DNA from 3 places in the Erwinia sp. E602 genome. Region 1 is predicted to be linked to each of the others. Evidence: predicted binding sites of a transcription regulator. Region 1 holds the regulator's gene; each other region holds the start of a gene.

What was found. Region 1 encodes sigma-54, which starts transcription at its own class of promoters, with help from an activator protein. Its sites were predicted from a motif close to GTTGGCACANNTTTCGCTNT; they were not measured.
Positions count from the first base shown of each region.
Region 2: a site for sigma-54 is predicted at 2,796-2,815, ahead of glnK (P-II family nitrogen regulator). Genes of this name have one in related genera too.
Region 3: a site for sigma-54 is predicted at 4,944-4,963, ahead of glnA (glutamate--ammonia ligase). Genes of this name have one in related genera too.

Region 1 is NZ_CP046582.1:496,456-503,748, reverse strand. It holds gene lptC (LPS export ABC transporter periplasmic protein LptC) at 1-260, shown strand, start outside; gene lptA (lipopolysaccharide ABC transporter substrate-binding protein LptA) at 232-780, shown strand; gene lptB (LPS export ABC transporter ATP-binding protein) at 786-1,511, shown strand; gene rpoN (RNA polymerase factor sigma-54) at 1,560-2,993, shown strand; gene hpf (ribosome hibernation promoting factor) at 3,016-3,303, shown strand; gene ptsN (PTS IIA-like nitrogen regulatory protein PtsN) at 3,470-3,958, shown strand; gene rapZ (RNase adapter RapZ) at 4,026-4,880, shown strand; gene npr (PTS phosphocarrier protein NPr) at 4,877-5,149, shown strand; gene mtgA (monofunctional biosynthetic peptidoglycan transglycosylase) at 5,219-5,914, opposite strand; gene arcB (aerobic respiration two-component sensor histidine kinase ArcB) at 6,721-7,293, opposite strand, start outside.
Region 2 is NZ_CP046582.1:3,700,769-3,708,061, reverse strand. It holds gene GKQ23_RS18580 (SmdA family multidrug ABC transporter permease/ATP-binding protein) at 1-846, shown strand, start outside; gene GKQ23_RS18575 (SmdB family multidrug efflux ABC transporter permease/ATP-binding protein) at 836-2,599, shown strand; gene glnK (P-II family nitrogen regulator) at 2,868-3,206, shown strand; gene amtB (ammonium transporter AmtB) at 3,241-4,527, shown strand; gene tesB (acyl-CoA thioesterase II) at 4,620-5,483, opposite strand; gene GKQ23_RS18555 (YbaY family lipoprotein) at 5,708-6,265, shown strand; gene GKQ23_RS18550 (MGMT family protein) at 6,314-6,628, opposite strand; RNA gene ffs (signal recognition particle sRNA small type) at 6,838-6,934, shown strand; gene GKQ23_RS18540 (HHA domain-containing protein) at 6,990-7,208, opposite strand; gene tomB (Hha toxicity modulator TomB) at 7,240-7,293, opposite strand, start outside.
Region 3 is NZ_CP046582.1:4,744,481-4,751,773, reverse strand. It holds gene hemN (oxygen-independent coproporphyrinogen III oxidase) at 1-607, shown strand, start outside; gene glnG (nitrogen regulation protein NR(I)) at 719-2,128, opposite strand; gene glnL (nitrogen regulation protein NR(II)) at 2,136-3,185, opposite strand; gene glnA (glutamate--ammonia ligase) at 3,389-4,798, opposite strand; gene typA (ribosome-dependent GTPase TypA) at 5,233-7,053, shown strand; partial or broken gene GKQ23_RS23350 (IS3 family transposase) at 7,167-7,293, shown strand, end outside.

The sequences.
Region 1 (7,293 bases):
AAGATCGCCTGCTGTATCTGTATGGTAACGTCGAAGTGAACAGCCTGACGCCGGAGGCGCAGCTTAAGCGCATCACCACCGATAATGCGCTGGTGAATCTGGTCACCCAGGATATCACCTCGGACGATCGGGTAACGCTTTATGGCAGCAACTTTAACTCTACCGGTATGAAGATGCGTGGAAACTTACGGAAGAAAACCGCCGAGCTGATTGAAAAGGTCAAAACCTCTTATGAAATTCAAAATGCAAAACAACCTTAAGTTACTGACAGCCGCGCTGCTGCTGGCGGCCAGCGTGCCGGCCCTGGCGCTGACGGGCGACTCCGACAAGCCGGTTAACGTCGATTCTGAAAACCAGGCCCTTGATATGCAGGGGAACGTCGCCACCTTTACCGGTAAGGTGATAGTCACCCAGGGTTCGATCAAAATCACCGCCGATAAAGTGGTGGTGACCCGTCCCGGCGGCGACAGCAATAAGACCATCGTGGATGCTTACGGCAGCCCGGCGACCTTCTACCAGATGCAGGACAACGGCAAGCCGGTCAAAGGCCACGCGCAGAAGATGCACTACGAGCTGGCGAAGGACTTCGTTGAGCTGACGGGTAACGCTTACCTTGAGCAGCTGGACAGCAACGTGAAAGGCGATCGCATCACCTATCTGGTGAAAGAGCAGAAAATGCAGGCCTATGGCAACACCGGCAAACGGGTCACCACCGTGCTGGTACCGTCGCAGCTGCAGGACAAAGGCACGCCGTCTAACGGTCAGAAAAAGAGTAACTAATAACTATGGCAACCTTAATAGCGGAAAACCTGGCGAAGGCCTATAAAGGCCGTCGCGTGGTTGAGGATGTGAGCCTGCGGGTGAAATCCGGTGAAATTGTTGGCCTGCTGGGTCCCAACGGCGCGGGCAAGACCACCACCTTTTACATGGTTGTCGGCATCGTACCGCGCGATGCCGGGCGCATCGTCATTGATGATGAAGACATCAGTATTCTGCCGCTGCACGCCCGCGCCCGTCGCGGCATCGGCTACCTGCCACAGGAAGCATCGATCTTCCGCCGCCTGAGCGTGTATGACAATCTGATGGCGGTACTGCAGATCCGTGACGATCTGAGCAGCGAGCAGCGCTCGGATCGCGCCAACGAGCTGATGGCGGAATTCCATATTGAACACCTGCGCGACAGCCTTGGCCAGGCGCTCTCCGGTGGCGAACGCCGCCGCGTGGAGATTGCGCGCGCGCTGGCCGCCAATCCGAAGTTTATTCTGCTGGATGAGCCCTTTGCCGGCGTCGATCCGATTTCGGTGATCGACATTAAAAAGATCATCGAACATCTGCGCGACAGCGGTCTTGGCGTGCTGATTACCGATCACAACGTGCGTGAAACGCTGTCGGTGTGTGAACGGGCCTATATCGTCAGCCAGGGGCATCTGATCGCCCACGGTACCCCCGCCGAAATCCTCGCTGATGAACAAGTTAAGCGTGTCTACTTAGGCGAAGAGTTCAGACTCTGATAAGGTGTTCATCCGGGGTAAGTTTTTAATGGAATTGTGGTCCTGATTATGAAGCAAGGTTTACAACTCAGGCTGAGCCAACAGCTTGCCATGACGCCACAACTGCAGCAGGCTATCCGCCTGTTGCAGCTCTCTACGCTTGAACTTCAGCAGGAAATTCAGCTGGCGCTGGAAAGTAATCCTTTGCTTGAACAGACCGATATCCATGAAGAGGTGGACTCCCGCGAATATCAGGAAACCGATTCGCTGGATACCCGTGAAGCGCTCGAACAGAAAGATATGCCGGAAGAGCTGCCGCTGGACGCCACCTGGGATGAGATTTACACCGCCGGCACCCCGTCCGGCACCGGCACCGATTATCACGACGATGAGCTGCCGGTTTATCAGGGCGAAACCACCCAGTCTCTGCAGGATTATCTGATGTGGCAGGTGGGGCTGACCCCGTTTACCGACACCGATCGGGCGATCGCCACCTCGATTGTCGATGCGGTGGATGACACCGGCTATCTAACCGTTGCGCTGGAAGATATTCTGGAGAGCATCGGCAACGATGAGCTGAGTCTGGACGAAGTGGAAGCTGTGCTGAAACGTGTGCAGCGCTTCGATCCGATCGGCGTCTGCGCGCGGGATTTACGTGACTGTCTGCTGGTGCAGCTGTCGCAGTTTGCCGCCGATCTGCCGCTGCTGAAAGAGGCGCGGCTGATCGTCAGTGAACATCTGGATCTGCTGGCTAACCACGATTTCCGCTCGCTGATGCGCGTCACCCGCCTGAAGGAAGAGGTGCTGAAAGAGGCGATGCAGCTGATTCAGTCGCTCGATCCGCGCCCCGGACAGTCGATCAATACCCAGGAGCCGGAGTACGTAATCCCGGACGTGCTGGTGCGCCAGGTGAGCAACCGCTGGACGGTCGAGCTGAATGGAGACAGCATCCCGCGCCTGAAGATCAACCAGCAGTATGCCGCGCTGGGAACCGCCTCGCGCAACGACAGCGATTCCCAGTACATCCGCAGCAACCTGCAGGAAGCGAAGTGGCTGATTAAAAGTCTGGAGAGCCGCAATGACACCCTGCTGAAGGTGACCCGCTGCATCGTCGATCAACAGCAGGCGTTCTTTGAACAGGGCGAAGAGTTTATGCGTCCGATGGTGCTGGCCGATATCGCCAGCGCCGTTGAGATGCACGAATCAACGATCTCACGCGTCACCACGCAGAAATATCTGCACAGCCCGCGTGGCATCTTTGAGCTGAAGTACTTCTTCTCCAGCCATGTGAATACCGAAGGCGGTGGAGAAGCCTCATCCACCGCCATCCGTGCGCTGGTTAAGAAGTTGATTGCGGCGGAAAACCCCGCCAAACCGCTCAGCGACAGCAAGCTGACCACCCTGCTCTCCGATCAGGGAATTATGGTCGCGCGCCGTACTGTGGCAAAATACCGAGAGTCTTTATCCATCCCACCCTCAAATCAGCGCAAACAGCTGGTGTGAATGAACTGAGAAGGAAGACCACATGCAACTGAATATCACTGGACAGAACGTTGAGATAACCGAACCACTGCGCGAATTTGTGACCACAAAATTCGCCAAGTTAGAGCAGTATTTTGATCGCATTAACCAGGTCTATATTGTTTTGAAAGTGGAAAAGGTGACGCAGATTGCGGATGCGACGTTGCATGTAAATGGCGGGGAGATCCACGCGACCTCGGAAGAAAAAGATATGTACGCGGCGATTGACGGTTTGATTGACAAGCTGACACGCCAGATCAATAAACATAAAGACAAACTGAAACAACACTAAATTTCACCATGCATTGATGTTTTCAGCCGCCATCGGGCGCCTGAAACCGTTTTCGGCTCGTTTTCCCGTCAGGGGACGAGCCGTTAATCAATCCGGCAGCTTAACGCCTGGCCAGAGCAGCGGCCCGCGCTAACCGCCCTGCGGCAGTGAATACGTAAGTGAAACTATGACAAATAACGATCTGAAACTGGAACTGGGCGCCGTGCTGACCCTCTCCTGCACCCGTAACAACGTACACTGCCAGAGTAAAAAGCGGGCGCTGGAAATCATCAGCGAGCTGGCAGCAAAGCAGCTGAACCTTCCGCACCAGACGATCTTTGAATCGATTCTGACGCGCGAAAAAATGGGCAGTACCGGTATCGGCAACGGCATCGCCATCCCGCACGGTAAGCTGGAAGAAGATACGCTGCGCGCGGTGGGCGTCTTTATCCGCCTGGAGCAGCCGATCGCCTTTGATGCGATCGATAACCAGCCGGTCGATCTGTTATTCGCCCTGCTGGTGCCTGCCGATCAGTGTAAAACGCATCTTCACACGCTGTCGCTGGTGGCGAAGCGGCTGGCCGATAAGAGCGTTTGTCGCCGGCTGCGTGCGGCGCAGAGTGATGAAGAGCTGTATGAGATTATGACGGAAGACCACGATCGTCCATCATCGTGAGTGATGGCAGCGCGGTAACTGACGCCGCGTCGGTCCGTGGAATGAGATTAATTTGGGGGAAGAGTTAATGGTGCTGATGATCGTCAGCGGTCGTTCAGGTTCCGGGAAGTCCGTCGCGCTGCGGGCGCTGGAGGATATGGGCTTTTACTGCGTGGATAACCTGCCCGTGGTGTTGCTTCCCGATCTGGCCAATTCGCTGTCGTCGCGCAATATCTCAGCGGCGGTGAGTATCGACGTGCGTAATATGCCGGAGTCACCGGAGATTTTTGAAACCGCACTCAACAGCCTGCCCGACTGTTTCTCCCCACAGCTGCTGTTCCTGGATGCGGACCGCAACACGTTGATCCGGCGCTACAGCGATACCCGCCGCCTGCATCCGCTTTCCAGTAAGAACCTGTCGCTGGAAAGCGCTATCGACGAAGAGAGCGACCTGCTGGAGCCGCTGCGCTCCCGCGCTGACCTGATCATCGACACCTCCGAAATGTCGGTGCACGAGCTGGCAGAGATGCTGCGCACGCGCCTGCTGGGCAAGCGCGAACGTGAACTGACCATGGTGTTTGAATCCTTTGGCTTTAAGCACGGCATTCCGATCGATGCGGACTACGTGTTTGACGTGCGTTTTCTGCCCAACCCGCACTGGGATCCGAAACTGCGCCCGATGACCGGGCTCGACCGTCCGGTGGCGGCATTCCTTGACCGTCATACGGAAGTGCATAACTTCATCTATCAGACCCGCAGCTACCTGGAACTGTGGCTGCCAATGCTGGAAACCAACAACCGCAGCTATCTGACGGTGGCGATTGGCTGTACCGGCGGCAAGCACCGTTCAGTCTACGTTGCCGAGCAGCTGGCCGATTACTTCCGTTCGCGCGGTAAAAACGTGCAGTCCCGCCACCGTACGCTGGAAAAACGTAAATCATGACCGTAAAGCAGACCGTTGAAATTAAGAACAAGCTGGGGATGCACGCCCGTCCGGCAATGAAGCTGTTCGAGCTGGTACAGAGTTTCGACGCCGAGGTGCTGCTGCGTAATGAGAGTGGTACGGAAGCGGAAGCCAGCAGCGTGATCGCGTTGCTGATGCTCGACTCGGCCAAAGGCGGCCATATCGAGGTGGAGGCCAGCGGCCCGCAGGAGCAGGCGGCGCTGGCGGCGGTGATCGAACTGTTTAACGCCGGCTTCGACGAAGAGTAACCGGCTGCTGCACGCTGCCCGCTGCGATGACGCCGCCGTTCAGTAGCGTCATCGGGAGATCAGCTGCGTTCAGTGTAGCCTGTGCTGGCGCAGGAACCCCTCGCCGCCCAGCTGACGCATCTGGCGCTGGATCCACTGCTGGCGCTGGCGTACGTAGCCTGAGGGCGCCGCGGCACTGAAGCGCAGCGGGCTCGGCAACACGGCCGCCAGCAGCGCCGCTTCCGCCGGCGTCAGACGGCTGGCGGGCTTACGGAAGTAGCGCTGGGCCGCCTCCTCTACGCCAAACACCCCCGGGCCAAACTCGGCCACGTTGAGATAGACGGTTAAAATACGCCGCTTACTCCAGACGGTCTCAATGCCCACGGTCAGTCCGGCTTCCAGCCCTTTACGCAGCCAGCTGCGCCCGTCCCACAAAAAGACGTTTTTCGCCGTCTGCTGTGACAGCGTTGAGGCACCGCGCATGCGTTTTCCTTCGCTGTCGAGCACCGACTGAATCGCATCGACATCGAAGCCCCAGTGTTCGGGAAACTTCTGATCCTCCGACGCCACTACCGCCAGCGCCATCCACGGCGAAATCTGATCCATACTGACCCAGTCAGAGTGCGCCACGTAACCCCAGTTACCGCCGAACCAGGCCCCGAGCTGTCGCTCGACCATCACCGCAGAGAACGGCACCGGCAGAAAAGCAAAGGCGACAATGCCTGTCAGCCATACGCCGGGAATAACCAGCAACAGGCGCAACAGGTACGCCTTACAACGCGCCATCAGGCGGCCATTACCACGCTTCATTTACCAGACTCCACCCAGGTCTCTCCCTGTTATTTCAATTCGGCCAGCCACCATTATGACACAGGCAGCCGTTGAGGGATTTCTCACCCTGGCCGCCGTCCGACAGACACGGTTTAACGCCGGCCCTGGCCGCACTCCGCCGGCAAGTTGACATGCGCACAAATGATTTATGCTGCTTATAAATTTCGTAAGAACTCTTACGGCATATTGCTGTTTGCCAGCGAAAAACAGCGCTGGACGACCAAAAAACAGTGGCTTTCCTCCGGGGTGGCTGGTTAATTATTCTGCTGAATTGGGTCAGCATGCTTCGATAACATCATTACGCGCTGCACATTTTTGCTAGCAGAAACCAAAACGTTTCGGAAATCAGGGCGCCATAATTAAAAAAAGACTAAAAACAGGGCCTTAATACCCGGTGTGCCGGATTAATCACCAGACAACACTTTCCATCCGGTGCAGGCAAAATTGTCGACTATTTACGTCAGAGTGCTGGCAATTTGAAAGATGACAATCGTTCAAAATACAAACAAAAAAACCGCTAATTGCATTACGAACTTGACTGAACGGATGAATTAATGTTTCCTGTTCAATATCGCTGCTCAACATCACACATTTTAATGAATCTGGTAACATGTGATGATAGATTTGCTAAGGTAGTAGCGTTGATTTACCCAATACCTGAACCTGTGCTGAACACTCTTATTACACTAGCGCAGATGACCCTTTTCCCTGGTGTTGGCGCAGTATTCGCGCACCCCGGCCTCGGCCGGGGTCATTTTTTTCTAGCCCCGTTCATTCACCCATTCACGCAGTACCGCGACATCATTACGCCATTCGTGTCTGAGTTCGTCGATCCACTCCTGCACGTTGTCCCACCAGGCGGGAAGTTCCGGGCTCTGGATCTGCTTCGCCACCTGTTGTAAGTGCACCAGACCGACAGAGCCGGCGGCACCCTTAATTTTGTGCCCCTCTTCCGCAATGCCTTTCTGGTCACGCGCCATCATGTTCGACTCCAGCACCTCCAGATAACCCGGCATCATCTGTTCGAACATCTCCATGCTCTGATGAATCAGCTTTGGCCCGACCAGCTCGATATACTGCTCGAGCATGGTGATATCGAGTAAGGCCAGTTTTTTCTCATCCATAATCCTCTCCTCTGCCGGCAGTTCACCCTCCGGCTGATAATCCCAGTATTTTTTGATGGTGGCGGTCAGCGCAGGCACCGCCAGCGGCTTGCTCAGCACGTCATCCATGCCCGCATCCAGATACTCACGTTTGTCCTTCAGCACGTTCGCCGTCAGGGCCACCAGCGGCGGCAGCGGCTGCCCTGCATAGCGTTGATGGATCGCCCGCGC
Region 2 (7,293 bases), 1.6 Mb from region 1:
CGCATCCAGTCGCTGCTGGCCGAAGCGCCGACCGTCACCGACGGCAGCGAAGTGGTGCCGGCCGGGCGCGGTCCACTGCAGATAGCTATGCGGGAATTTACCTATCCGGAGGCGAAAATCCCGGCTCTGCACGCGGTGACCACTTGCCTGCAGCCCGGCCAGATGCTCGGCCTGTGCGGCCCGACCGGTGCCGGGAAAAGTACCCTGCTGAGTCTGATTCAGCGCCATTTTGATAGCGATCAGGGGGAGATCCGCTATCACGATATTCCGCTGCCCCGGCTGCAGCTGGACGGCTGGCGTAGCCGGCTGGCGGTAGTCAGCCAGACGCCGTTCCTGTTCTCGGACACCGTAGCTAACAATATTGCCCTTGGCCGCCCCGGTGCGACGCAGAGCGACATCGAACAGGCCGCCAGGCTCGCCTCGGTGCATGATGACATTCTGCGCCTGCCGGGCGGCTATGAAACCGAAGTCGGCGAGCGTGGCGTGATGCTCTCCGGTGGCCAGAAGCAGCGCATTTCGATCGCCCGCGCGCTGCTGCTGGATGCGGAAATTTTGCTGCTGGACGACGCGCTGTCGGCGGTTGATGGGCGCACCGAGCACCAGATCCTGCACAACCTGCGCAGCTGGGGGCAGGGCCGTACGGTGATTATCAGCGCCCACCGGCTGTCGGCCCTGACCGAAGCCAGCGAAATTCTGGTCCTGCAACAGGGTAGGGTGGTCCAGCGTGGCGATCACCTGCAGCTGAGCGGTGAAGCCGGCTGGTATCGCGATATGTACCGCTATCAGCAGCTGGAAGCGGCGCTGGATGATGATGAAACCGAACAGGGGAACACAGATGGCGAGTAGCGCTCAGCTTTGGCCTACGCTGAAACGGCTGCTGGCCTATGGCGCACCGTGGCGTAAATCGCTCGGCCTCGCGGTGGGCATGCTGTGGATCGCGGCGGCGGCAGAGGTGCTTGGCCCGGTACTGGTCAGCTACTTTATTGACAATATGGTGGCGAAGCATCAGATGCCGCTGGGGCTGGCCGCCGGGCTGGTGGCCTGTTATCTGTTGCTGCAGCTGCTGGCGGCGGGGCTGCACTATGCGCAGGCGCTGCTGTTCAACCGGGCGGCGGTGGGGGTGGTCCAGCGTCTGCGCACCGACGTGATGGATGCCGCGCTGCGCCAGCCGCTGAGCGCGTTTGACACGCAACCGGTGGGCCAGATTATCTCCCGCGTCACTAACGATACCGAAGTGGTGCGCGATCTCTACGTCACCGTGGTGGCCACCGTGCTGCGCAGCGCAGCGCTGGTCGGGGCGATGCTGGTGGCGATGTTCAGCCTCGACTGGCGAATGGCGCTGGTGGCGATCGCTATTTTCCCGGCGGTACTGATAGTGATGCTGATTTACCAGCGCTACAGCACGCCGATCGTGCGGCGGGTGCGCAGCTACCTGGCAGACATCAACAACGGTTTTAACGAAGTGATTAACGGCATGAGCGTGATCCAGCAGTTCCGCCAGCAGGCGCGCTTTGGTGAACGGATCGGCGGCGCCAGCCGCTCGCACTACCTGGCCCGCATGCAGACGCTGAAGCTGGATGGGTTTCTGCTGCGCCCGCTGCTCAGCCTGTTCTCGGCGATGATCCTCTGTGGCCTGATGCTGCTTTTCGGCTTTTCGTCAGCCGGGTCGATTGAGGTGGGCGTGCTGTACGCGTTTATCAACTATCTTGGCCGCCTGAACGAGCCGTTAATCGAACTGACCACCCAGCAGTCAATGCTGCAGCAGGCGGTGGTCGCCGGTGAGCGTATTTTTGAACTGATGGACGCACCGCGACAGCCTTATGGTGACGATTCGCGGCCGCTGACCAGCGGACGCATTGATATCGAGGGGCTGACCTTTGCTTACCAGCCCGGACGACCGGTGCTGCATGATATCGATTTGCAGGTCGAAGGGCGGCATTTTGTCGCGCTGGTCGGGCATACCGGCAGCGGTAAAAGCACCCTTGCCAGCCTGCTGATGGGCTACTATCCGCTGGATCAGGGCGACATTTGCCTCGACGGCCGTCCGCTCGCCTCCCTCAGCCACGGCGTGCTGCGCGACGGCGTGGCGATGGTGCAGCAGGATCCGGTGGTGCTGGCGGACACCTTCTTCGCTAACGTTACCCTCGGGCGTGATATCGGTGAGGAGGCGGTGTGGCAGGCGCTGGAAACGGTGCAGCTGGCGACGCTGGCCCGCAGCATGCCAGGGGGGATCCACAGCCGGCTGGGCGAGCAGGGCAACAACCTGTCGGTGGGGCAGAAGCAGCTGCTGGCGCTGGCACGGGTGCTGGTGGCCACCCCTAAAATTCTGATCCTCGATGAAGCCACGGCCAATATTGACTCCGGTACCGAACAGGCGATTCAGGGCGCACTGCGGGCGGTGCGGCGGCACACCACGCTGGTGGTCATCGCCCACCGGCTTTCCACTATCACCGAAGCCGACACCATTCTGGTGCTGCATCGCGGGCAGGCCGTGGAGCGAGGCAGCCATGAGCAGCTGCTGGCCGCCGAAGGACGTTACTGGCAGATGTATCAGCTGCAGCTGGCCGGTGAAGAGCTGGCGGCCGCTAACGCCCTGTGAGGGGGCGTTGGCGTTGCACCATCAGCAGGCGAAAAAATAGCCATTACCCCATCAATGCACTGGTCTAAAGCATAACGCACCGTTCTGGTGCGTTTTTTTTGAGCAACTGACTCAGTGACGCATTCTCTCCGCCGCCATAGACCCTGACCAGGCTGTTTGCTACGCCCAATCCTCCAGATATTTCTGATTTTCAACTGTTGGCATAGCCTTTGCTTAGTTAAAAGCGTGTCTGACAAACAAACAATTTCTAATTGCCGGAGGGGATCGAATGAAACTGGTTACCGTGGTCATCAAACCGTTCAAGCTGGAAGACGTCCGGGAAGCGCTGTCGTCTATCGGCATTCAGGGGCTGACCGTTACCGAAGTAAAAGGGTTTGGCCGTCAGAAAGGGCATGCGGAGCTGTATCGTGGCGCAGAGTACAGCGTGAACTTCCTGCCGAAAGTGAAAATTGACGTGGCGATCGCTGACGATCAGATTGATGAAGTGGTTGATGTGATCAGCAAAGCGGCCTACACCGGCAAAATCGGCGACGGTAAGATCTTCGTTGCCGAGCTGCAGCGGGTGATCCGCATCCGTACCGGTGAAACCGACGAAGCCGCCCTGTAAGTCCTGGCTAAACATTGTGATGGGAAAAGATAAAATGAAAAAACTTGCTCAGTTTGGCCTTGCCGGCATCGCCGCGTTACCGTCGCTGGCCTTCGCCGCCGCTCCGGCGGTTGCGGACAAAGCGGACAACGCCTTTATGATGATTTGCACCGCGCTGGTGCTGTTTATGACTATACCCGGCATTGCGCTGTTTTACGGCGGCCTGATCCGTGCCAAGAACGTACTGTCACTACTGACCCAGGTGGCGATGACTTTTGCTATCGTCTGCGTGCTGTGGCTGGTTTACGGTTACTCCCTCGCCTTCAGCGAAGGGAACGCCTTCTTCGGCAGCTTTAACTGGGCAATGCTGAAAGGCATCACGCCGACGGAAGTGATGGGGTCTTACTATCAGTACATCCACGTGGCTTTCCAGGCTTCATTTGCCTGTATCACCGTGGGCCTGATCGTTGGCGCTATCGCCGAACGTATTCGCTTCTCAGCCCTGCTGATCTTTGTGGTGATCTGGCTGACCTTCGCCTACCTGCCGATTGCGCACATGGTGTGGGCGGGTGGTTACCTGGCGCTGGACGGCGCGCTGGACTTCGCCGGCGGTACCGTCGTGCACATTAACGCCGCGGTGGCTGGTCTGGTTGGTGCCTATCTGCTGGGCAAACGTGCCGGGTTTGGTAAAGAAGCCTTCAAGCCGCACAACCTGCCGATGGTGTTCACCGGTACGGCGATCCTTTACTTTGGCTGGTTCGGTTTCAACGCCGGCTCTGCCGGTACCGCTAACGAAATCGCCGGCCTGGCGTTCCTCAATACCGTTATCGCTACCGCCGGCGCAATGCTGAGCTGGACCTTTGGTGAGTGGGCGCTGCGCGGTAAGCCTTCACTGCTGGGCGTCAGCTCCGGTGTGATTGCGGGTCTGGTGGGCATTACCCCGGCCTGTGGTTATGTCGGCGTGGGCGGTGCGCTGATTATCGGTGTGGTCGCTGGCCTGGGCGGCATCTGGGGCGTCACCACCCTGAAGAAATGGCTGCGCGTGGATGACCCATGCGACGTGTTCGGTGTGCACGGCGTCTGCGGTATTATCGGCTGCCTGCTGACCGGCGTATTCGCTTCCTCCTCTCTGGGCGGCGTCGGTTATGCGGAAGGCGTGACCATGGGCCATCAGGTGTGGGTACAGCTATTCAGCGTGCTGGTCACCATCGTCTGGACCGCGGTCGTCGCCTTTATCGGTTTCAAAGTGGCAGACATGATTGTTGGATTGCGCGTGCCGGAAGAGCAGGAGCGTGAAGGTCTGGACGTCAACAGCCACGGCGAGAATGCCTACAACCAGTAAGTTTTCCCATGCAGTAACGTGATTGAAAAGAAGGGTAGTGCGCTAAAATAATAAGCATGACGGCGGGCCGAGTGGCCCGCCTTTTTTTTGCTTTACGGCTGGCGCTGGCGGATCACGCCCTCCTGCACGGTTGAGGCAACCAGCGTGCCCTGCTGGTTGTAGAATTCTCCGCGCACAAACCCGCGGGCGGCGGAAGCGGAGGTACTCTCAATGCTGTACAGCAGCCAGTCGTTGAGATCGAAAGGCCGGTGGAACCACATTGAGTGATCGATGGTGGCCACCTGCATACCCGGCTCCAGGAAGCCTTTGCCATGCGGCTGGAGGGAAACCGGCAGGAAGTTGGAATCCGACACATAGCCAAGCAGGTATTGATGGATGCGGCTGTCCTGCGGCATCGGGCCGTTGGCGCGGATCCACAGCTGGCGTACCGGTTCATCCACATGCCCCTGCAGCGGATTATGGAAGGTCACCGGACGGATCTCGAACGGCTTCTCCGCGAGGAATTTATCGCGCATGCTGGCCGGGATCAGATGCGCCAGACGGGTAGCAATCTCATGCTCGGAGGGCAGGTTGTCCGGGCCGCTAACCACAGGCATGGTTTTCTGATGCTCGAAACCGCTTTCCGGCCCCTGGAACGAGGCGGTCATATAGAAGATCGGTTTGCCGTTCTGCACGGCTTTCACCCGGCGGGCGCTAAAACTCTGCCCGTCACGCAGGTTTTCCACATCGTAGATAATTGCCTTCTGGCTGTCGCCGGGGCGCAGAAAATAGCTGTGAAACGAGTGGATGCTGCGTTCGGGCGGCACGGTCTGCTTGGCCGCGTACAGCGCCTGTCCGACCACCTGGCCACCGAATACCTGGCGCAGACCCAGATCTTCACTTTGCCCGCGGAACAACCCTTCTTCCAGGCTTTCCAGATTCAGCAGATTTAACAGATTTTGTAACGCCAGGCTCATAGACGGCTTCCTCAGTAGTCGGATCGCTGACAGTTTGCGAGATCCGACCAGTTAGCGTCAACGATTGTTTGTGGCAATTGGCGGTCCTGAGTGAAATGTAACAAACGGGAGGTCTCCAGGAAATTTTCAGCAACTTGTGCCAGAATTAAATTCAGAAGAACAGCTATGATCTGTTTTCACGCGGCAGTATGCGCCGCAGGCATTGATTTAAGGAGAAACTATCAATGAAACTCTGGCATGTAGTTAGCACCGCTGCGCTGGTCGCGGCTATCGCGGGTTGTGCAGATAAAAGCAGGGATATTGCAACACCGACGCTGGGATCTCAGGTTCAGGGACAGCAGACGGCAATTCAACAGCCTAACGTGAGCGGTACGGTGTGGATCCGCCAAAAGATTGCGCTGCCGCCGAACGCGGTGCTTACCGTAACCCTGTCGGACGCGTCGCTGGCGGATGCACCGTCTAAGGTGCTCTCACAGCAGGTTAACCGTACGGATGGCAAACAGGCCCCGTTCCAGTTTGTACTGCCGTTTAACCCGGCGGAGATCCAGCCTAACGCGCGCATTCTGCTGAGTGCTGCGGTCACCGTTGACGGTAAAATGGTATTTATCACCGACAACGTGAAGCAGGTGATCACCAGCGGTGGCACCCGTCAGGATCTGACGCTGGTTCCGGTGCCGTCCGTACCAGTCAACACCCAGAGTGGGGCGACGTCCACCGTGCCAGCGACGTCTCCGACTATGCTGACCCCGTCGTCCGCCGTTCCGGCCCCGACATCGCTGTAATCCATCGCGGCTAACGCCTTATTGCAACGCCCCTGATGGGGCGTTTTTTTATGGCTGCCAGCGGAAGCGGTGCAAATCAATAATACCGTCCGCCGATACCTCAACGCCTTCCACCATTAGTGCCTGGCGCTGCCGGTTGAGATCATCACCTGCCAGCGAAATGGCGCCATTGCGGTTAACCACGCGGTACCAGGGGAGTTTACTGCCTGCAGGCAAGCGTTTCAGCACGCCACCGACCTGACGCGCAGCGCGCGGGGATCCGGCCAGATGGGCAATCTCACCGTAGGTTGTCACCCGGCCGAAAGGAATAGCGGCCACAATTTGATAGACACGGTGTTGAAAGCTGTCGTGGGGGGCGGTCATGACACGATTCTCATGGTGGAAACAACAGCAACGATAAACCATCGCCTGCGGCTACGCCAGGCTACCCTGAAGTAATAACGCGCAACCTAAGGATGAATCGCGGTTAATTGCGCAAGAAAACAACGGTCATCCGGGGCTGGCTTGCAATTGCCGGGGGTATCATTGATAATGCCTGCGCTTCGGTTATCCGGGGCACTCAATGGGGGCCCTGTTGGTTCTCCCGCAATGCTAATTTGTGAACTCGGTCAGGTCCGGAAGGAAGCAGCCGTAACAGATGACGCGTGTGCCGGGATGTAGCTGGCAGGGCCCCCACCCAATTCTGCCTTGCCAGCCTGTTGTCACTCTCTGCCTGGCGTCCGCCTCAGCGAACAAACTTCCATACCGCGACGGGTATTTTGTCGTACAGCTTATTCATGGTGAGTTCAGCCAGACGATGGTCAGCCGCTGAATAAAATACCGCCAGTTCATCGTCCGTTAATTCGTACTTGTTCTTTTCAATCACGCGTTCCAGCGTATCAATCGAACGGCAGCGTCGCAGACGCATCAGATAATCAGTTTTTGTTAACATTTTGTCAGTCATTATTAAACCGTAAAAAAAGAGTAGGGAGTTGCTAGAAAGAGTGGCTAGGTTGTATCTGGCCGGCTGCTGCGTCTTCTGCAAAAAT
Region 3 (7,293 bases), 590 kb from region 1:
CGAACGGGACCTGCCGGGAGCACAGCAGAAGCTGGAGATCCTGCAGCACACTATCAGCACGCTGACCGCGCAGGGCTATCAGTTTATCGGCATGGACCATTTTGCCCGCCACGACGATGAGCTGGCGCTCGCCCAGCGCAGCGGCCAGCTGCACCGTAATTTCCAGGGCTATACCACGCACGCCGGCAGCGACCTGCTGGGAATGGGCGTGTCGGCGATCAGCTACCTCGGCGACAGCTATGCGCAGAATCATAAAGAGTTGAAGGCGTATTACGGGCAGATCCACGCCGGGCACAGCGCGCTGTGGCGCGGGCTGCAGCTGAGCGATGACGACCGCCTGCGCGGTGAGGTGATCAAAAGCCTGATCTGCAATTTCTCACTGTCGTTCAACGCGATTGAAGCCGGGTATGGCATCGATTTCCGGCGCTATTTTGCCGACGAGCTACGGCAGCTGGCTCCGCTGGTGGCTGACGGGCTGGTGGAGCAGCACGCAGAGGGGCTACAGGTGACCGCTAAGGGCCGCATGCTGGTTCGTCATGTCTGCATGTGCTTTGACAGTTACCTGCGGCAGAACGCCGCAGAGACGCGATTTTCGCGGGTGATCTGACAAAAAAAGACGGGCGCCTGCGCGTCCCGCCTCTCTCACGGCTTCTCTGATCCAGCGGCGCGTTTCTCCACCTCTTCAGTCGCCGGCTTATCCCCGGTTTGCCGCCGTGGCTTACTCCATCCCCAGCTCTTTCAGCTTACGGGTCAGCGTATTCCGCCCCCAGCCCAGCAGCCGAGCCGCTTCCTGCTTGTGCCCCTGGGTGTGGCGCAGGGCGGTGGTCAGCAGCGTGCGTTCCATCTCCGGCTGTGCTTCGGAAAGCAGGTTTTGATGACCGGAACGCAGCGCGCGGTCGGCCCACTGCGCCAGCAGCGTGGCCCAGCTGTCCGGCAGCGACTGCGTCGGGCTGTCCGGCGTGGCGGTTTCAAACAGCTCCGGCGGCAGGTCCTGAATCAGCACCTCCTGACCGGCGGCCATCACCGTCAGCCAGCGGCAGGTATTCTCCAGCTGGCGCACGTTGCCGGACCAGTGCAGGCGGGTCAGCGCGGTTTCGGTCTCCGGGTGCAGAATTTTCGCCTCCACGCCCAGCTCCCGTGCTGCCACCTGCAGGAAGTAGCGCGCCAGCCGTGGAATATCCTCACGGCGCTCGCGCAGCGGCGGCAGATGTACGCGGATCACGTTCAGGCGGTGGAACAGATCCTCACGGAACTTGCCCTCCTGCACGCGCAGCTCCAGGTTCTGGTGGGTGGCGGCAATAATGCGCACGTCCACTTTCACCGCCGCGTAGCCACCCACCCGGTAGAACTGCCCGTCGGCCAGCACGCGCAGCAGGCGCGTCTGCACGTCCAGCGGCATATCACCGATCTCATCAAGGAACAGCGTGCCGCCGTCGGCCTGCTCAAAGCGGCCCTGACGGATCTGATTGGCACCGGTAAACGCGCCTTTCTCATGACCAAACAACTCGGACTCGATCAGGTCTTTCGGGATTGCCGCCATATTCAGCGCGATAAACGGGGATTTCGCCCGCGGGCTGTGGCGGTGCAGGGCATGCGCCACCAGCTCTTTACCGGTACCTGACTCGCCGTTGATCAGCACGCTGATCGACGAACGTGACAGGCGGCCGATAATGCGAAATACGTCCTGCATCGCCGGAGCTTCACCGATGATATCGGCGGTCGGGCCGCTGACCGGCTGGTTACGCGGCTGCTGCTGCTCCTGATAATGGCTGATGGCGCGCTCGACCAGCGCCACCGCTTCATCAATATCAAACGGCTTGGGCAGGTAATCAAACGCCCCCTGCTGGTAGGCGCTGACCGCGGCCTCCAGATCGGAGTGGGCGGTCATAATAATCACCGGCAGCATCGGGTGGCGCTGTTTGATCTGCTTCAGCAGCGCCAGCCCGTCCATCCCCGGCATACGAATGTCTGATAACAAAACGTCCGGGGTTTTACTGGCGAGGGCATCAAGCACCTCGCTGGCGCTGTCAAAGGTGGTACAGCTTAAACCGGCTCCAGTGAGCGCACGTTCAAGCACCCAGCGGATGGAGCTATCGTCATCGACGACCCAGACTATCCCTCGTTGCATAGAAACCTCACTGGCGAATAGGCAAGTAAACAGAAAATTCAGTGTGGCCCGGCCAGCTCTTAAATTCGATCTTGCCGGAGTGCTGGTCAATCAGGCTGCGGGCAATAGATAAACCCAGCCCGGTGCCGCCTTCGCGGCCGCTGACCATCGGGTAAAACAGCGTGTCCTGCAGCTGCGCAGGAATACCCGGGCCATCATCTTCAACATCAATACGCGCCACCAGGCGGTAGCGGGTACCGTGCAGCGTCAGCTGAAAGGCGGTACGGGTGCGCAGGGTGATGGTGCCGCCGGCGTCGCCTAACGCCTGCAGCGCGTTACGCACCACGTTCAGCAGCACCTGCTCGATCTGGTCCGGATCGTGGGGCAGTTCGGGCAGGCTCGGATCGTAGTCACGTACCAGCGACACGTTGTCCGGCAGCTCCATCGACACCAGATTGACCACCCGTTCGGCGACCTGGTGAATGCTCTGGGTGACGTGCATGCCGGGTTGTTGCGGGCCCAGCAGCCGGTCCACCAGGTTGCGCAGGCGATCGGCCTGCTCAATGATCACTTTGGTGTATTCGGTTAACGATGGATCGGGCAGCGCTTTCGCCAGCAGCTGTGCGGCCCCGCGCAGGCCACCGAGCGGGTTTTTGATCTCATGGGCCAGCCCGCGAACCAGATCGCGCGCGGCCACCTGCTGAGCGTGTTGCAGCTGCTCCTGGCTGAGACGGCGCTGGTTGTCCATCGGCGCCATCTCCAGCAGGATCAATCCATCCTGCTGGCGCTGGGCGGTCAGCGACATAATGTGTGCCCGACTGTCGACCACCAGCGTTACTTCACTGTCGGTAAAGCCCTGACCTGCATCCAGGTTCTCAAGCATTACCGCAATATTCAGGGAAAAATAGCCCATCAGCTCCGGCAGCGGCGTGCCGTACAGCTTACGGGAACTTTGCGCCAGCAACTGCTGAGCGGCGGGATTGGCGTAATGAACCGCCAGATCGCTATCAACCAGTAAAATACTGTTGATCAGAGAATTGAGAATCTGCCCAGCATCGGGCTGCGTGCCAGCTGCCATACAGCGTTCTCCTGCGTGAATTATTTGCACCATGTTGGTGCATTATAGTCTCACAGCCCGTTTTTCGTCGCGTTTGACGACGCCGGGCGGAGAAAAAAGCCCATCCGGAGATGGGCTGAAGTTTCCACGGCAACAAAATCCCGGGCTCCGTTGCGGCGGCAGGTCAACCACTGTCGCAACGTCACCGGGTGAACTACGTAAAATTAAACGCTGTAGTACAGTTCGAACTCAACCGGGTGCGGAGTCATACGCACGCGGTCCATCTCTTCCTGACGCAGTGCGATGTAGGCATCGATGGTGTCATCAGTGAACACGCCACCACGGGTCAGGAACTCGCGGTCTTCGTTCAGTGCAGCCAGCGCTTCGTCCAGAGAACCGGCCACTTTTGGAATCTCAGCTTCTTCTTCCGGCGGCAGGTCGTACAGGTTTTTGTCCATCGCATCGCCAGGGTGGATCTTGTTGATGATGCCGTCCAGGCCTGCCATCAGCAGTGCCGCGAAGCACAGGTACGGGTTAGCCGCTGGATCCGGGAAGCGTGCTTCGATGCGCACCGCTTTCGGGTTGGAAACCACCGGGATACGGATAGAAGCAGAACGGTTACGGGCTGAGTAAGCCAGCATTACCGGAGCTTCGTAGCCTGGGACCAGACGCTTGTATGAGTTGGTGGTCGGGTTAGCCAGGGCGTTGATCGCTTTAGCGTGCTTGATAACACCGCCGATGTAATGCAGCGCCATTTCAGACAGGCCGCCGTATTTGTCGCCAGAGAACAGGTTGGTGCCGCCTTTAGACAGAGACATATGGCAGTGCATACCGGAACCGTTATCACCAAACATTGGTTTTGGCATAAAGGTCGCAGTTTTGCCGTAGGCGTGCGCTACGTTGTGGACAACGTATTTGTAGATCTGAATTTCGTCGGCTTTTTTGGTCATGGTATTGAAGCGGGTGGCCACTTCGTTCTGACCTGCGGTTGCCACTTCGTGGTGGTGAGCTTCAACCACCAGGCCCATCTGCTCCATGGTCAGACACATAGCAGAACGGATGTCCTGTGAAGAGTCGACCGGTGGTACCGGGAAGTAGCCGCCTTTCAGACCCGGACGGTGGCCTTTGTTGCCGCCTTCGTACTCTTTACCGGTGTTCCAGCAGGCTTCGATATCGTCGATAGCCACGTGAGAACCGGAGGTGCTGCTGCCGAAACGGATGTCGTCGAACAGGAAGAACTCTGGCTCAGGTCCGAACAGAACGGTGTCTGCGATGCCGGAAGAGCGCAGGAAGTCCTCTGCACGCTTGGAGATGGAACGTGGGTCACGGTCGTAGCCCTGCAGCGTGCCTGGCTCAAGAATGTCACAACGGATGATCAGGGTAGTGTCCGCAAAGAACGGGTCGATCATTGCTGTGGTCGCGTCTGGCCACAGAACCATGTCGGATTCATTGATGCCTTTCCAGCCACCAATAGAAGAACCGTCAAACATTTTGCCTTCTTCGAAGAAGTCAGCGTTAACCTGATGTGCAGGAATGGTAACGTGCTGCTCTTTACCTTTAGTATCGGTAAAACGCAGGTCAACAAATTTGACTTCGTGCTCATTCATCATCGACAGAACGTGTTCAGCGGACATACTTAACTCTCCTGGATTTTGTTGTCGTCGTGTTTAGAGACCTTCACGGGTGCGCATGGCTCATGACCGCGCTGACTCCGATAATAAAGATCTCTGACAAGCTATCAACCGTTGTGGAAACTGGCATTTTTCGCTTGTATGAACTAAAGCGAAATCTATGCCAACTTTCTAATTACGCCTAAAAAGCGCTATGATGCGCCCTCTCGTAAGACGAGGACTGCACCACGATGGAAATCGCGCACCATTTTGGTGCCATTGAGTGATAAATGGGCACTGTTTTGGTGCAATTTTTCGACTCAGTGCAATGTTTGCACTGAAAATGGCTGCAAAAGCAATCCGGACAGTTATCTTTAGATGAAATTTGTGATCCTGTTCAGTCCTTCGATTAATCCGTGTACAATAGCGCGCTATTTCTAAATGCCTGAGGCAAAGCTGTGATCGAAAATTTGCGTAACATCGCCATTATTGCCCACGTTGACCACGGTAAAACTACCCTGGTTGATAAGTTGCTGCAGCAGTCCGGGACCTTTGACGCCCGCACCGAAGCAACCGAACGCGTAATGGACTCCAACGATTTGGAGAAAGAGCGTGGGATTACCATCCTCGCAAAAAACACCGCCATTAAATGGAACGACTACCGCATCAACATCGTTGATACCCCAGGACACGCCGACTTCGGCGGTGAGGTAGAGCGTGTGATGTCTATGGTCGACTCGGTGCTGCTGGTTGTGGATGCAATGGATGGCCCGATGCCGCAAACCCGCTTCGTGACCAAAAAAGCATTTGCTAATGGTCTGAAGCCGATCGTGGTAATTAACAAAGTTGACCGCCCTGGCGCGCGTCCTGACTGGGTTGTTGACCAGGTCTTCGACCTGTTCGTGAACCTGGACGCGACCGACGAACAGCTCGACTTCCCGATCATCTATGCTTCTGCCCTGAACGGCATCGCCGGCCTGGATCATGAAGATATGGCGGAAGACATGACTCCGCTGTACGAAGCGATCGTGAAACACGTTTCTCCACCACAGGTTGAGCTGGAAGCGCCGCTGCAGATGCAAATCTCCCAGCTGGACTACAACAACTACCTGGGCGTGATCGGTATCGGCCGTATCAAGCGCGGTAAAGTGAAGCCTAACCAGCAGATCACCGTGATCAACAGCGAAGGCAAAACCCGCAACGCGAAAGTCGGTAAAGTTCTGACCCATATGGGCCTGGAGCGTATCGAAGCGAGCGAAGCGGAAGCGGGCGACATCATCGCCATCACCGGTCTGGGTGAGCTGAACATCTCTGACACCATCTGCGACACGCAGAACGTGGAAGCGCTGCCGGCCCTGAGCGTTGATGAACCAACCGTAACCATGTTCTTCTGCGTTAACACCTCTCCGTTCTGTGGTAAAGAAGGTAAGTACGTGACTTCACGTCAGATCCTCGACCGTCTGAACAAAGAGCTGGTGCACAACGTGGCACTGCGTGTTGAAGAAACCCCGGATGCTGACGCCTTCCGCGTGTCAGGTCGTGGTGAACTTCACCTGTCAGTTCTGATCGAAAACATGCGTCGTGAAGGTTTCGAGCTGGCGGTATCCCGTCCGAAAGTTATCTTCCGTGAGCACGAAGGCCGCAAGCAGGAGCCGTTCGAAAACGTGACCCTCGACATCGAAGAACAGCATCAGGGTTCTGTGATGCAGGCGATGGGCGAGCGTAAAGGCGACATGAAAAACATGGATCCGGATGGCAAGGGCCGCGTACGTCTCGACTACGAAATCCCAAGCCGTGGCCTGATCGGCTTCCGTAACGAATTCATGACCATGACTTCCGGTACCGGCCTGCTGTACTCCACCTTCAGCCACTACGACGACGTGCGTCCGGGCGAAGTGGGCCAGCGCCAGAACGGCGTGCTGATCTCTAACGGCCAGGGTAAAGCGGTTGCGTTCGCCCTGTTCAGCCTGCAGGATCGCGGTAAGCTGTTCCTCGGCCACGGTGCGGAAGTGTATGAAGGCCAGATCATCGGTATTCACTCACGTTCTAACGACCTGACCGTGAACTGCCTGACCGGTAAGAAGCTGACCAACATGCGTGCGTCCGGTACTGACGAAGCCACCACCCTGGTTCCGCCACAGAAGATGACCCTCGAGCAGGCGCTTGAGTTCATCGATGATGACGAACTGGTAGAAGTGACCCCGGCTTCCGTACGTATCCGTAAACGTCACCTGACTGAAAACGACCGTAAACGCGCTGGCCGCGGCCCGAAAGAGTAAGTTCTTTCCCGGGTAACAACGTCGATAAGGCCGGATAATCTCCGGCCTTTTTTTTCGCCCTGACCCGTCCTGAATAGCGTTGACACGTTTCCGACTTAATTCCGGAGAACGTGATGAATACTGAGTTCAAACGCACCCAACGAGATTACACTCTGTCTTTTAAACTGGCCGTTGTTGAGCAGGTCGAGAAAGGCGAACTGACCTACAAACAAGCCCAGCAGCGCTATGGCATCCAGGGAC